2 regions of the Oceanobacillus sp. AG genome follow, and region 2 is predicted to be linked to the other one. Evidence: riboswitches for the same ligand, from Rfam matches in the RefSeq annotation. Region 2 holds a riboswitch; the other holds the start of a gene.
What was found. Region 2 has a riboswitch for S-adenosylmethionine ahead of GN217_RS06255 (methionine ABC transporter ATP-binding protein). Riboswitches for the same ligand answer to the same signal wherever they lie in the genome.
Positions count from the first base shown of each region.

Region 1 (6,171 bases), on a different contig from region 2:
TCCCGTTATAGTTTAATGTTACAAGTATTGGGGTAAACTTCGACTGATCGATGTTATTCAATATATTTAATAATGTACGTGCAGCCCCTCCTGCACCCATTTGATAGATAAAAAATATAATTCTTTTCTTCTCCACTAAAGCTTCATCCTTATCTTTAGTATCTCATTGTAAAGCGAATTTACACTCTGGTAATTATACCATAGCAACACCAATTAATAAATTATCCCTGGTGGTTTGCTTGCTATAAAAACAGCTGATCGATACAGCAAGCCCACTCTATAGTTTAACATATTGTATATACCTATCAAATTTTTCAAGTTGTCCTGTTGCTTTTCTCTAATGTAAACTATCAAATTAATAGATGTCCGCAGCTACTATATAATAACTTGAATAATCAGCTTGCGTATTTGTGAAGTTGTGAACATTTCGTTAAAAAAGTTTGGGACAGCAGAATGTAACTCGCTGTCCCATTTGTCAAATATTTTTACCATCCTACAACAATCGATCCCCCATACGTTTCCTCAACGAATTGCTCCACTTCATCCGATTGATAAATATCAATGAACTGTTGAACGGCTGGATCGTCTTCGTTTTCTTTGCGTACTGCGATTAGGTTAACGAAAGTGGAATCTTGTTCAATGAAAATCGAGTCTTCTCCAGGTACAAGTCCTGCTTCCATTGCAAAGTTCGAGTTGATTGCTGCGATATCCACTTCGCCAAGCTGACGCGGAATTTGTGCAGAATCGAGCTCAATAAATTCATAGTTATGTTCATTTTCTGCGATATCATTGACAGTAGCGTTTACGCCAAGTCCTTCTTCTAGCGTGATTAAGCCAGCTTGTTCAAATAATAATAATGCACGTCCACTATTTGTCGGGTCACTTGGAAGACCAATACTTGCACCGTCTTCTAAATCAGCTATATCTGTAACTTTCTCAGAATAAATTCCCATTGGGAAAGTAATCGTATCGGCAACTTTTACTAAATCCAGGCCACGTTCTTCATTCATATGATCAAAAAATGGCTCCGTTTGGAAACTGTTGATATCGAGTTCCCCTTCCGATAGACTCACGTTCGGCATTACATAATCACTGAATGACACAATTTCAATCGTCAAGTCTTCCTCTTCCGCAAGCTCTTTCACTTTTTCTAAAACTTCTTCATGCGGTCCTGCTGTTACTCCAACAACGAGTTTTCCATCTTCGAGCAGTCCTTCCCCTTCATCCGAGCCGCCGCCACAAGCAGCGAATAGAATTAATACACTTGCAAGTATTGCTGTTAATAATGTCTTTTTCATTTATTTCCCCTCATTCTTTCATATTTTATTTTCGACATAGAAGATTGCTTTTTCTAACATGTCTTCTGTCACTTTTTCTTCCATTAAATGGATTGATTCTTGTGGAAGTGAAATCTTTTTAATGATCCTTCCTAGTAATTCCGTGTCCTTTACATCTACGGATAAATCTTTTAATGATGTTGGAAGTTCCCATTCTTTATAAAACTGCAGCAGTTTGTCGAGTTCTTCCTCTTTTCTTTCTATCGCAAGTTGGACTAACGTACCGTAAGCAACAATCGATCCGTGCAAGAAATCTTTGACACTAGGTGCCTCCGTTAAACCGTTATGAACCGAGTGGGCCCCGGCAATCCTGCCCGCTTTTTCACCGAAGCCACCGACCATGCCGCCTGTCATAATAATCGTTTCGATGACGCGGACAAGTGCGTCGGTAACTTCTTGCTTCGAAACCGATTCAAGTGCCGCTTTTCCGTCTTTTAATAAAATATCGCGGCATGCTCTTGCAGCGAACTGGGAAACTTGCAACCAAACTGGGAATTCTTGATTCTTGTAAAAACTGCGAACTAACGCGTCTGCTTCATAGTATTTTGCCAAAGTGTCACCGATTCCAGCCTTCAAAAATCGAATCGGTGAAGCTGCAATGATTGCTGGTTCAATCAGGACGAGCGTGTTCGCTACCGGGAACTCGGTATAGTGGGAATGAGTTCCGTCCGCTTCATAGAATACGCTAAGCGGTGTCCAGGCGGCACAGGTCGCTGCGATTGTCGGTATTAGAACCGACTTGATTCCAGCTTGGACGGCTGCTGCTTTTGCAATATCGAGTGCAGTCCCTCCGCCGATACCGATGACAGCATCCGCTTTTTCTTTTTCGCACATTGCTGCTAATTGTTCGCTCGTTTCTAATGTGCAAGGACCATCGACGAATGTTAATGCTTGGTGATCCAATTCTTCCGGAAGATAAGGTGATGTCGCTTGCCATGCCTTTCTGCCACTTACAATATGAATATTTTTTACACCTAAATCTGCCAGATGCGTCGGTAATTCTTTTAAAACACCGGAACCGGTCCGGTAATGGCCTGGTGCTCCTTTTACAATTGCTGTTGCCATCTAACGTGCTCCTTTTTTCGCCTACTTCGCTTAATCTTTCAAAATATGAATATTTCGCGCTGCCTTGACACTCGACGCTCCGGCAAGCGCAAGGGAGGATCTTGTCTGCTGCATAAAGTTTGTGAGTACTTTTTCAACACCGGCTTGTCCAGCGAGGGCTAGCCCATATGCGTAAGGTCTGCCGAGTAAAACCGCGTCGGCACCTAACGCAAGTGCTTTAACGACATCTGCTCCGCGGCGAATGCCACTATCGATTAAAATCGGGACTTCCCCTCCAACCTCTTCTACAACTGCTGGGAGCGCGTCAATGCTAGAGATGACACCATCTAACTGCCGACCGCCATGGTTGGAAACGATAATGCCATCGACCCCGTTTTCAATCGCGAGTCTTGCATCTGTCGGATGTAGGATTCCTTTTAATAAAACCGGGAGAGATGTGCGTTTCTTCAGTTCAGCAACATGCTTCCAGCTTAACTTCGGATGGTAAATGTTTTGCAAAATTTCTTCTACGACAGATGCCTCGTCGTCCTGCTTTAATGTGGATAGAAAGGCACTATCTGTAATATAATTCGCTTTTCCGTAGCCTGCTTTCAGCGGTGAGAATCGGTTCGTCATGTCCTCCTCGCGCCAGCCGAACATTGTTGTATCGATAGTAAGGACGATTGCTTGATAGCCTGCTTCTTCTGCACGCTTTACCATATTAAAGGAAATATTTTCGTTATTGGACCAGTACAACTGGAACCATTTTGGACTACCTTCTGAAACCTCTGCCACTTCCTCGATTGCGTAACTGGAAACCGTGCTTTGTATATAAGGTACATCCAATTTCGCAGCTGCTTTTGCAACCGCAAGTTCCGCTTCTTCATGCGTAGTTTTCAGCATTCCGATCGGAGCGAGCAAAAATGGGTGGCGATACGTATGACCAAATAGCTCAATACTTGTATCCACGTTGGAGACATCATTTAAATATTGGGGCAGAATAGAATATTTCTCGAATGAAGCGATGTTTTTCCGCAACGTCTCCTCCCCTCCGCCTCCAGAGCGGGTGTATCCAAATGCATTTTTCGACATTTTTCCTTTCGCTTTTGCCTCTAATTCTTCTACACGAAAAGGAAAAGTCTCCGTTGTTTCTAGGTTCGTAATGAATGCATCTTTCGTCTTTGTAGTCGTCAAGACTTCTACCTCCTAAAGTTGGCTTTCTTCCGTTTAATCCTTTTTCAAACGTGCAGCGATCCGGTTACCAAGGGACTGGATTCCTTGGACGAGGATGATTAAGATAAAGACCGTTGCATACATGACATCTACTTCATAACGCAAGTGTCCGAAACGATACGCAAGATCTCCGAGTCCTCCTGCACCGACTAGACCGGCCATTGCGGTCGCGCCGATCAAGCTGATTGTAACAATTGTTAAGCCTAAAACGATGGATGGGCGTGCTTCTCGAAGCATGACACTCCAGATGATTTTATGTGTTTTAATCCCCATTGCTTTATATGCTTCAATAATTCCGCTATCCACTTCGAGTAGAGAACTTTCCAGTAAGCGTGCAAGATATGGCGCGGTGTAAATAACGAGTGGAACGATAACACCTTGCACGCCAATCGTTGTGCCGACCAAGAATTTCGTAAATGGCAGAATAAAGAATAATAGAATAATAAACGGAATCGAGCGGACTATGTTTATAACGAGATTCAATAATTGATAGACGAATTTATTTTCCAATGATTGTCCCGGGCGTGTCAGTACAACAAGTATGCCTAAAGGCACCCCAATCAAAATCGCAAAAAATAAGGAAATGATGACCATTTGAAACGTTTCAATGATAGCTTGGCCAATAATAGGCAGCCATTGTTCGATAAAGTTTTCCATTTTATTTATTCACCCTCCACTTCTTCTGTCACGACCCCTTGATCGTTTAAGAACGTTAAGGAGGCATTGATTTGTTCCTGTTCACCAACAAGATGAATGATCAGATTTCCGACGATCCCGTTTTTCAATTCCATAATATTCGCCGTTAAAATATTCGGCTTCACTTTAAACTTCTCAATCACTTGTGCAAGTAAAGGCTCCCCGGCACTCTCTCCAATAAATGTTAGGCTTGTCACCGTACCATTTAGTTTCAATTGGTTGATGAGTGATGCGGATAATTTACGCTGGGAAATCGTATCTAAAAACTTCTTTGTCGTCTTATGACGGGGATCGGTGAACAATTCGATACTGGAGCGCTGTTCAACGATTTCTCCATTTTCTAGAACCGAAACGTCATCACAAATTTTCTGAATGACACTCATTTCGTGGGTAATGAGTAAGATGGTTATCCCCAGTTCTTCGTTAATCTTAAGGAGTAAATCAAGAATTGAATTCGTTGTTTCGGGGTCAAGGGCACTTGTCGCCTCGTCGCTCAGCAGGATTTCCGGTTCCTGTGATAATGCGCGTGCAATGGCGACCCGCTGCTTCTGTCCGCCAGATAATTGAGAAGGGTAGCTGTCCCCTCTGTCTGCTAAATCAACAATTTTCAAATATTTTTCTACACGTTCTTTCACTTCTGTTTTGTTAAGCCCTAGAAGTCTTAGTGGTGTTGCTACGTTCTCATAAACGGTTGCAGTCTTCATGAGATTGAAATGCTGGAAAATCATTCCGATCTTCTGTCTCATTTTCCGCAAATTTTCATTTGATAGGGCTGTTAGCTCTGTACCATTGATCGTTACCGTTCCACTGTTCGGCTTTTCTAGTAAATTGACGAGCCGGATCAAGGTACTTTTACCGGCACCACTGTAGCCAATGACACCGTGGATTTCACCTTTTTTTACATGAAGGTTAACATTGTTTACCGCTGTAACATCCCCATTTTTAGATGGGAATACCTTCGTGATGTTCTCTAATTTGATCATCTATCTACCTTTCCCTTCCAATTGTCTTTAGATTAAGAAATAGTTGGTATAAACAAAGGCGGAAGCGCCCTTGCAGGTTAAAAACGCGACGTCCTGTCGCAACACCTGCACTAGCACATCCTGTGCGTCGTAGCAACGTACAAACTGGAGCACTCCGGAATGAGATAAAGGAAACACGGCGAACGTAGAGAGCCGATGTTGACTTATCGATTGGAGGAGTGTGAAGTTTGGGACTGCGCACTGCTCGTCCCACCAAAAGATCTGCTAGTTGCTGGGCGCAGAGCGGACGTGGCTGGCCCTGGACACCTAAGTTATCACAACACTTTTACTTTATAGTTCCTTATACAATAAAAATAGCCTCTCTTTTCTAAAGAAAGAGAGGCTTTGTATGTATTCAGAGGTCCTCTCTTATCTTTCAAAACATCACGTTTTGCTGGAATTAGCACCTCTTTTATGGTTGACATAAAAAGGTTGCCGAGCTTCATCGGGCCAGTCCCTCAGCTACTCTTGATAAGAGATAAAACTATTTAATTATATTGATATAGACTACAGCAAAAGTTACGTGTCGTCAACTCTTATTTTAGTAATCTTTCAGACTAAGAGAAAAGTTTAAGTTTTTCAATCCGTTCGACTGCTTCTTCAAGACGGGCTTCATCAACTAGTAAACCGATCCGGATATAACCTTCCCCGTACGTCCCGAAGCCATTTCCGGCGGCGACAGCAACATCAGCCTTTTCCAGTAGCAAATCAGCAAATTGCTCACTTGTATACCCACTCGGAACCGGCAGCCATGCAAAGAACGAGCCACTAGGAGCTTCAACTTCCCAACCAATCCGTTTACATGCCGCGATTAATGCATTCCTGCGCCCTTCATACAG
Region 1 covers NZ_WOWT01000002.1:157,826-163,996, reverse strand. Annotated here, with positions in the region: gene GN217_RS00745 (glycosyltransferase) at 1-136, opposite strand, end outside; gene GN217_RS00740 (MetQ/NlpA family ABC transporter substrate-binding protein) at 486-1,298, opposite strand; gene GN217_RS00735 (iron-containing alcohol dehydrogenase family protein) at 1,317-2,402, opposite strand; gene GN217_RS00730 (alpha-hydroxy-acid oxidizing protein) at 2,433-3,575, opposite strand; gene GN217_RS00725 (methionine ABC transporter permease) at 3,609-4,271, opposite strand; gene GN217_RS00720 (methionine ABC transporter ATP-binding protein) at 4,277-5,293, opposite strand; SAM riboswitch class I at 5,699-5,810, opposite strand; gene GN217_RS00715 (pyridoxal phosphate-dependent aminotransferase) at 5,890-6,171, opposite strand, start outside.
Region 1: linked by a shared signal. The riboswitch ahead of GN217_RS00720 (methionine ABC transporter ATP-binding protein) and the one ahead of GN217_RS06255 (methionine ABC transporter ATP-binding protein) in region 2 are both predicted to bind S-adenosylmethionine.

Region 2 (6,171 bases):
ATTTAAGCTTATGCTTCCTTTTACTACCGATTTCACAAATTTTAATTGCTTCCGCCAACCGGAACAACTGCCCCATCATAATTTTCTAAGATGAAGTTTTGGATTTCTTCCGATTGTAAAACATCAACTAATGTTTGGAACGCAGGATTGTCTTTGTCCTTACTGCGGACGGCGATGACGTTTACATACTCTGAATTCTCGTCTTCAATGAATAACGCATCTTCTAGCGGATTCAGGCCTGCATCGATGGCATAGTTTGTGTTGATTGCAACTAATGCATCCGGCTCCGACTCGTACATTTCTGGTAATAACAATGGATCCACATCTGGTGAGAATGTTAGATTCAATGGATTGTCTACAATATCATCAATTGTTGCCGTAGATTTCTCTACACTCTCATCCAATGTAATCAAGTCTTGTTGCTCAAATAATGAAAGAATACGTCCATGGTCAGGAATGGAACGGCTGATGATAATCTCTTGACCATCCTCAATCTCATCAAGTGATGTGATATTCTTCGAGTAAACACCCATCGGTTCAATATGGATTCCATCAATATAATCTAAATCATACCCTGTGTCATCAATTGTTTGATCGAGGAACGGAATATGCTGGAAGAAGTTCGCATCGAGCGTACCCGATTCCAAGTCCTCATTCGGTAATACATAATCTTGATACATCTCGATTGTTATATTGATTCCTTCCTCTTCAAGCAACGGCTTAGCTTCTTCTAAAATTTCGGCATGGGGTGTACTTGATGCGCCAATAACGATATCAACCGGTTCTGTGGCTTCTTCTCCAGCGGTGTTATCTGTATCATCTGCACCATTTGCGGTATCTTCTTTTTCTCCACTTGTACCACATGCAGCCAGCAACAGAATGAATGATAGTAGAATTAATCCTAGAAACTTTCTCATCTTTATTCCTCTCCTTTTTATCTTTTATCTATTTTATTGGTAATGAAATCTCCAATAAATTGAATAATAAATACAATGATCAAAATTATTATCGTACAAATAAACACAAGATCAAAGTTCCGGCGCTGGAAACCATAGAAATAAGCATAATCTCCAAGACCGCCTGCCCCAATTATTCCTGCCATCGCGGTATAGCCGATAAGTGCAATAGCTGTAACGGTCAGCCCTGATACGAGAGCTGGTAAGGATTCAGGTATCAATACTTTAAATATAATCGTACTCGTCTTCGCACCGATTGATTTTGCAGCTTCAATGACACCTTTATCAACTTCCCGGAACGCAATCTCCACAAGCCGAGCGTAAAATGGCGCGCTGCCGATAATTAGCGCTGGTAGCGCAGCACTTGGTCCTCGAATCGTCCCAATAAGGAAATTTGTAAATGGAAATAATAACAGAATCAATATTATAAACGGAATCGAACGGAATACGTTGACAACAGATGCGGTTATTGCATTAATGACTTTATTTTCCCAAATACCGCCTCTTGCTGTAAGAAATAGTAATAATCCAAGAAGTATTCCGATGACCAAGGTGCCTAATAGCGAAATATTTGTCATATAAAAAGTTTCATTAGTCGCTGTTAACAGCTCGTCCATATTCACATTTTCAAACATTTAGGATGACCTCCAATTCCACGGAGGTTTTCGTTTGAACATAGAGAATAGCACGGTCAATTTCCGCATCCTCACCAGTAATTTGAACAAACAATGTTCCGTAACTTCCGGTCTTCGTATTCGTAATCTTGCCTTGGATAATATTGATATCGATGGCAAACTGTTTCGCAAGCTGACTGATTAAAGCTTTGTTTGCTGATTCTCCGATAAATTGCAGTTTGATGAGCTTTCCTTCTGGATTATCTTGCAGCATACTTGGGATCGCATCCTCTTCCTCTGCATTTCCCATCACCTGGCTAACAAATTTCTTTGTTATTTGTTGTTTCGGATGAAGGAAAACATCGAGGACATCTCCCATTTCCACTACTTTTCCCTCTTCCATAACAGCAACCCGGTGGCAAATTTTCCGGATGACCTGCATTTCGTGGGTAATCAGAATAATTGTGAGTCCCATCTTTTCATTGATGTCAACGAGTAGATCCAAAATAGATGTTGTCGTTTCCGGGTCAAGAGCAGATGTCGCTTCATCACAAAGTAATAGTTTCGGTTTGTTCGCCAGTGATCTAGCAATACCGACACGCTGTTTTTGTCCACCACTTAATTCAGATGGATAAGCATCTTCCCGACCAGTTAAACCGACCAAGTCGATCAATTCTTGAACCCGCTGTTTACGCTCCGTTTTGCTCACTCCAGCAATTTCAAGCGGGAATGCAATGTTCTCTGCCACAGTCCGCGACCATAGTAAATTAAAATGTTGAAACACCATTCCAATATCTTGGCGTGCAATGCGGAGATCATTTTTCTTCAAACGTGTTATGTCTTTATCACCTATTGTTACTGATCCACCTGATGGCTCCTCCAACCGATTGAGCAAGCGGATGAAGGTACTTTTACCAGCACCACTATAACCAATAACGCCAAATATTTCTCCTTCTTTTATATCCAGATCCAAATCATCAACTGCAATGATTTGCCTTTCTTTTGTAACGTATTGCTTCCTTAAACCTTTAATGGAAATCAACGTACTATCTCCTTCCAAATAAATCAAAAAAGCGTCTTTCTATTCGAGAACAGAAAGACGCTTTTACCTATAGTTGCATTTCTTGTTCTCTTATCTATCAAGATATTAGCAGGAATTGGCACCTTTCAAACGACTTTGAAGGTTGCCGCGGTTTCACAGGGCCAGTCCCTCCACCGCTCTCGATAAGAGCATACCTATTCAATTAACATAAAGAAATCATAGCATGAGTTGAGTTATGCTGTCAATAGCTTTCCCCAGCGAAGAGCTCAGGCTTATATTCGAAAAGATAACGATAAATATTACCGGTAGAATAGAAAGTATACACTTTCTCCTTTACTTCATTATTCTCCTTAATTAATAAACAAGGCACGTTCTCTATTTTATGTTCGTGTAAGAAAGCTTCTTCAAAATTGGCATTCATTTCATAAAATATTTCTTCGCCATGAATGTCTTCAATTTTTTCAAGTATCGTCCTAGCGATATGGCATGTGCCACAAAATGGCGAATAAATATATAATAAGTAAGAATCTTTCTTTAGCTGTTTTGATATTACTTTCTGCATAGACTCACCTGACTAATATAAAAATGTTGGTCGTACTGAAAAATGTTTTGCAACGAGTAAGGAGGCAAGGATTTTATAAGGGGTAGTTGCGACTTCACGGTAATCCCTGCTAATATAAATATGGTCGGCATGAGGGAGTTCCCGTGCCAGTTGTTTTCGTAGTTTCAAGCCATTTTTATCTTCATCGACAAAGATGTAGACATCATTTTCATCTAAGTTATATGTTTCTAACAGCTCATCAAACCAATGGACGCTTAGTGAGCCGTTTGTACAAATAATCGTGACTTCTTCGCTTAGAATTTCTTCTATCTTACGTTTATCTGTCAACCCCTCCACAATAATAACTTTTTCGGTTTCGTGCGCTATCATACCCTGCCACTCCTTATCCGATCAAATCATCCACCTATTATAGCATATGAAAGAAAGGAGGCTGACTATACTGTTTTATTGTATAGTTAGTCCCCCTCCTTTTTTGTCTTGCTTTAGTATTATTCTTCTATGATTGCTTTGTATTCTTCAGCTGTCAGTAAATTATCCCATTCGCTTGCGTCCTCTAGTTCTACAACGATCATCCAAGCCTGTTCATATGGAGATTCGTTGACAAGTTCTGGGCTGTCTTCCAATTCTTCATTGATTTCAACTATTGTCCCTTTGACTGGTGCATATAGCTCGGAAACTGTTTTTACCGATTCTACACTGCCAAATGAATCGTCCGCTTCGACTGTGTCGCCCTCTTCCGGAAGTTCGACAAACACGATATCTCCAAGTTCATCTTGAGCGAAATCAGTAATTCCGATGCGCACTTTATTGTCGCTCTCTTTCTTAATCCACTCGTGCTCTTTCGTATAACGTAAGTCCTCTGGTAAATTCATCGGTTATCATCCTTTCCGTTTCTTCTACTCCAACTATACAATGGATAGATTAGAAAATCTACTGTACATCACATTTTCTCTTTACCTTCTGTACTAATTCCAAGTTGATTCGTATTCGTCTTCTTTAAAACCAACAGTGATTTTGTCTCCCATCGCTGCTATCGGCCGTTTTATCAACATGCCGTCAGAAGCTAGGTATTCTGCCATTTCTTCAACTGAAGCATCTTTAATCTTCTCTTTCATATTCAATTCGCGATATTTTTTACCGCTCGTATTAAAGAACTTCTTCGGTTCTAGACCACTTTTTTCAATTAATTGTAAAATCTTATCCTTAGATGGTGTATCCTCAACGATATGGACTGCCTCAAAGTCGATATCGTTCGCTTCCAACCACTTCTTCGCATTTCTGCACGTGCCGCATTTTGGATACCAGTAAAAAGTCATACTCATTTTAAAAACCAGCTCCTTTATGTAATTACCACTATTTTAACATAGAAGGTTTGTTGACACATGTATTTGCTACAGAGCTCGTATGGTTTAAAAAAAATCGTCCGGAGCATATTCTATACTCCGGACGAACTGAAATTATACGATATATTTTTCACTTTCGATGAGTGATTTGGCGATTTCCCGTTTCTTCGCAATAACATTCGTCGGTTCATGACGGGTCAATTTACGTAAGGAAGAGAGCATCATCCGTAGAGTATCTCCATCTTCCACCGCAATTAAGATCTCTTTTGCCGCTGCCTCAATCCGATTGAATGCTTCCTGTACATATACTTGTGTATAAAGCAGTTTCAGCTCATTCTTCTCCTCTCCCGTCTGATGAATCGCTTTTTCAGTACGGAGGAGGGCTGATTCCATATTAAAGACATCTCCAACCATATTGGCCAAGTGGACGAGAATTTCTTGCTCATTCTCAAGTTTCTGCATGTATTTCTGTGCCGCCAAACCTGCACCTAAGAGAACAATTTTCTTTGCATTACGCACTAAATGCTTTTCCTGATCAAGTGGTTCTGTGCCAACTTCTTCAGGCATCATCATCATAAGCTCTTCCTGAAGTCCTTGGGCTTTCTGTAATAATGGCAGTTCCCCTTTCATTGCCTTTTTCAGCAATGTTCCCGGAACGAGCAGTCGGTTGATTTCATTCGTACCTTCAAATATCCGGTTGATCCTGGAATCCCGGTAGATTCTTTCTACTTCATATTCCTCCATGAACCCATACCCACCATGCAGCTGAACCGCTTCGTCAGCGGTGCGGTCAAGTAATTCTGTCGCCATATATTTCGTAATCGAGCATTCGATTTGGTACTCAGCAATTGCCCGGGCAATTTCCCGACCGTCCTCAAGTTCTTCATCAGACAAAGCACCCATCCGCTGCTCGAACAATCCAACTGTACGATAAACCGCACTCTCATTTGCATAGATTTCACTCGCCATCGTAGCAAGCTTAGATTGGGTTAGGGAGAAGCTTGAAATTGGTACACTGAATTGTTTCCGTTCATTCACATATTTTGCCGCTAGTTCAAATGCCCGTTTCGAACCACCGACACCACCGACGGCTAGTTTGTAACGTCCAACGTTTAAAATATTAAAGGCAATAATATGTCCTCTACCTTTTTCACCTAGGAGATTTTCTACCGGTACTTCTGCATCTTCCAAAATCAGTGTCCGGGTTGATGAACTCTTAATCCCCATCTTTTTCTCTTCCAAACCAGTGGACACACCTGGATAATCGCGTTCTACAATGAACGCAGAGAAATGTTCACCATCAATTTTTGCATAGACGACAAATACATCTGCGAACGCGGAGTTCGTGATCCACTGCTTTTCCCCATTCAAAATATAATGGGTTCCTGCCTCATTCAGCTTAGCAGTCGCTTTTGCCCCGAGAGCGTCTGAACCGGAGCCAGGTTCTGTCAGGGCATAGGCAGCGATTAGCTCGCCCGTCGCAAGCTTCGGCAAATACTTCTCCTTCTGTTCTTTATTCCCGAAAAACACAATTGGCAGCGAGCCGATACCGACATGGGCTCCATGAGTAATGGAAAATCCTCCCGCTGGTGCCATTTTCTCTGTAATCAAGGATGAGCTAATCTTATCCAGACCAAGCCCACCGTAAGCCTCC
Region 2 covers NZ_WOWT01000009.1:130,347-136,517, reverse strand. Annotated here, with positions in the region: gene GN217_RS06265 (MetQ/NlpA family ABC transporter substrate-binding protein) at 42-917, opposite strand; gene GN217_RS06260 (methionine ABC transporter permease) at 935-1,591, opposite strand; gene GN217_RS06255 (methionine ABC transporter ATP-binding protein) at 1,584-2,612, opposite strand; SAM riboswitch class I at 2,700-2,801, opposite strand; gene GN217_RS06250 (thioredoxin family protein) at 2,854-3,174, opposite strand; gene GN217_RS06245 (toprim domain-containing protein) at 3,187-3,543, opposite strand; gene gcvH (glycine cleavage system protein GcvH) at 3,663-4,046, opposite strand; gene GN217_RS06235 (arsenate reductase family protein) at 4,140-4,496, opposite strand; gene GN217_RS06230 (acyl-CoA dehydrogenase family protein) at 4,632-6,171, opposite strand, start outside.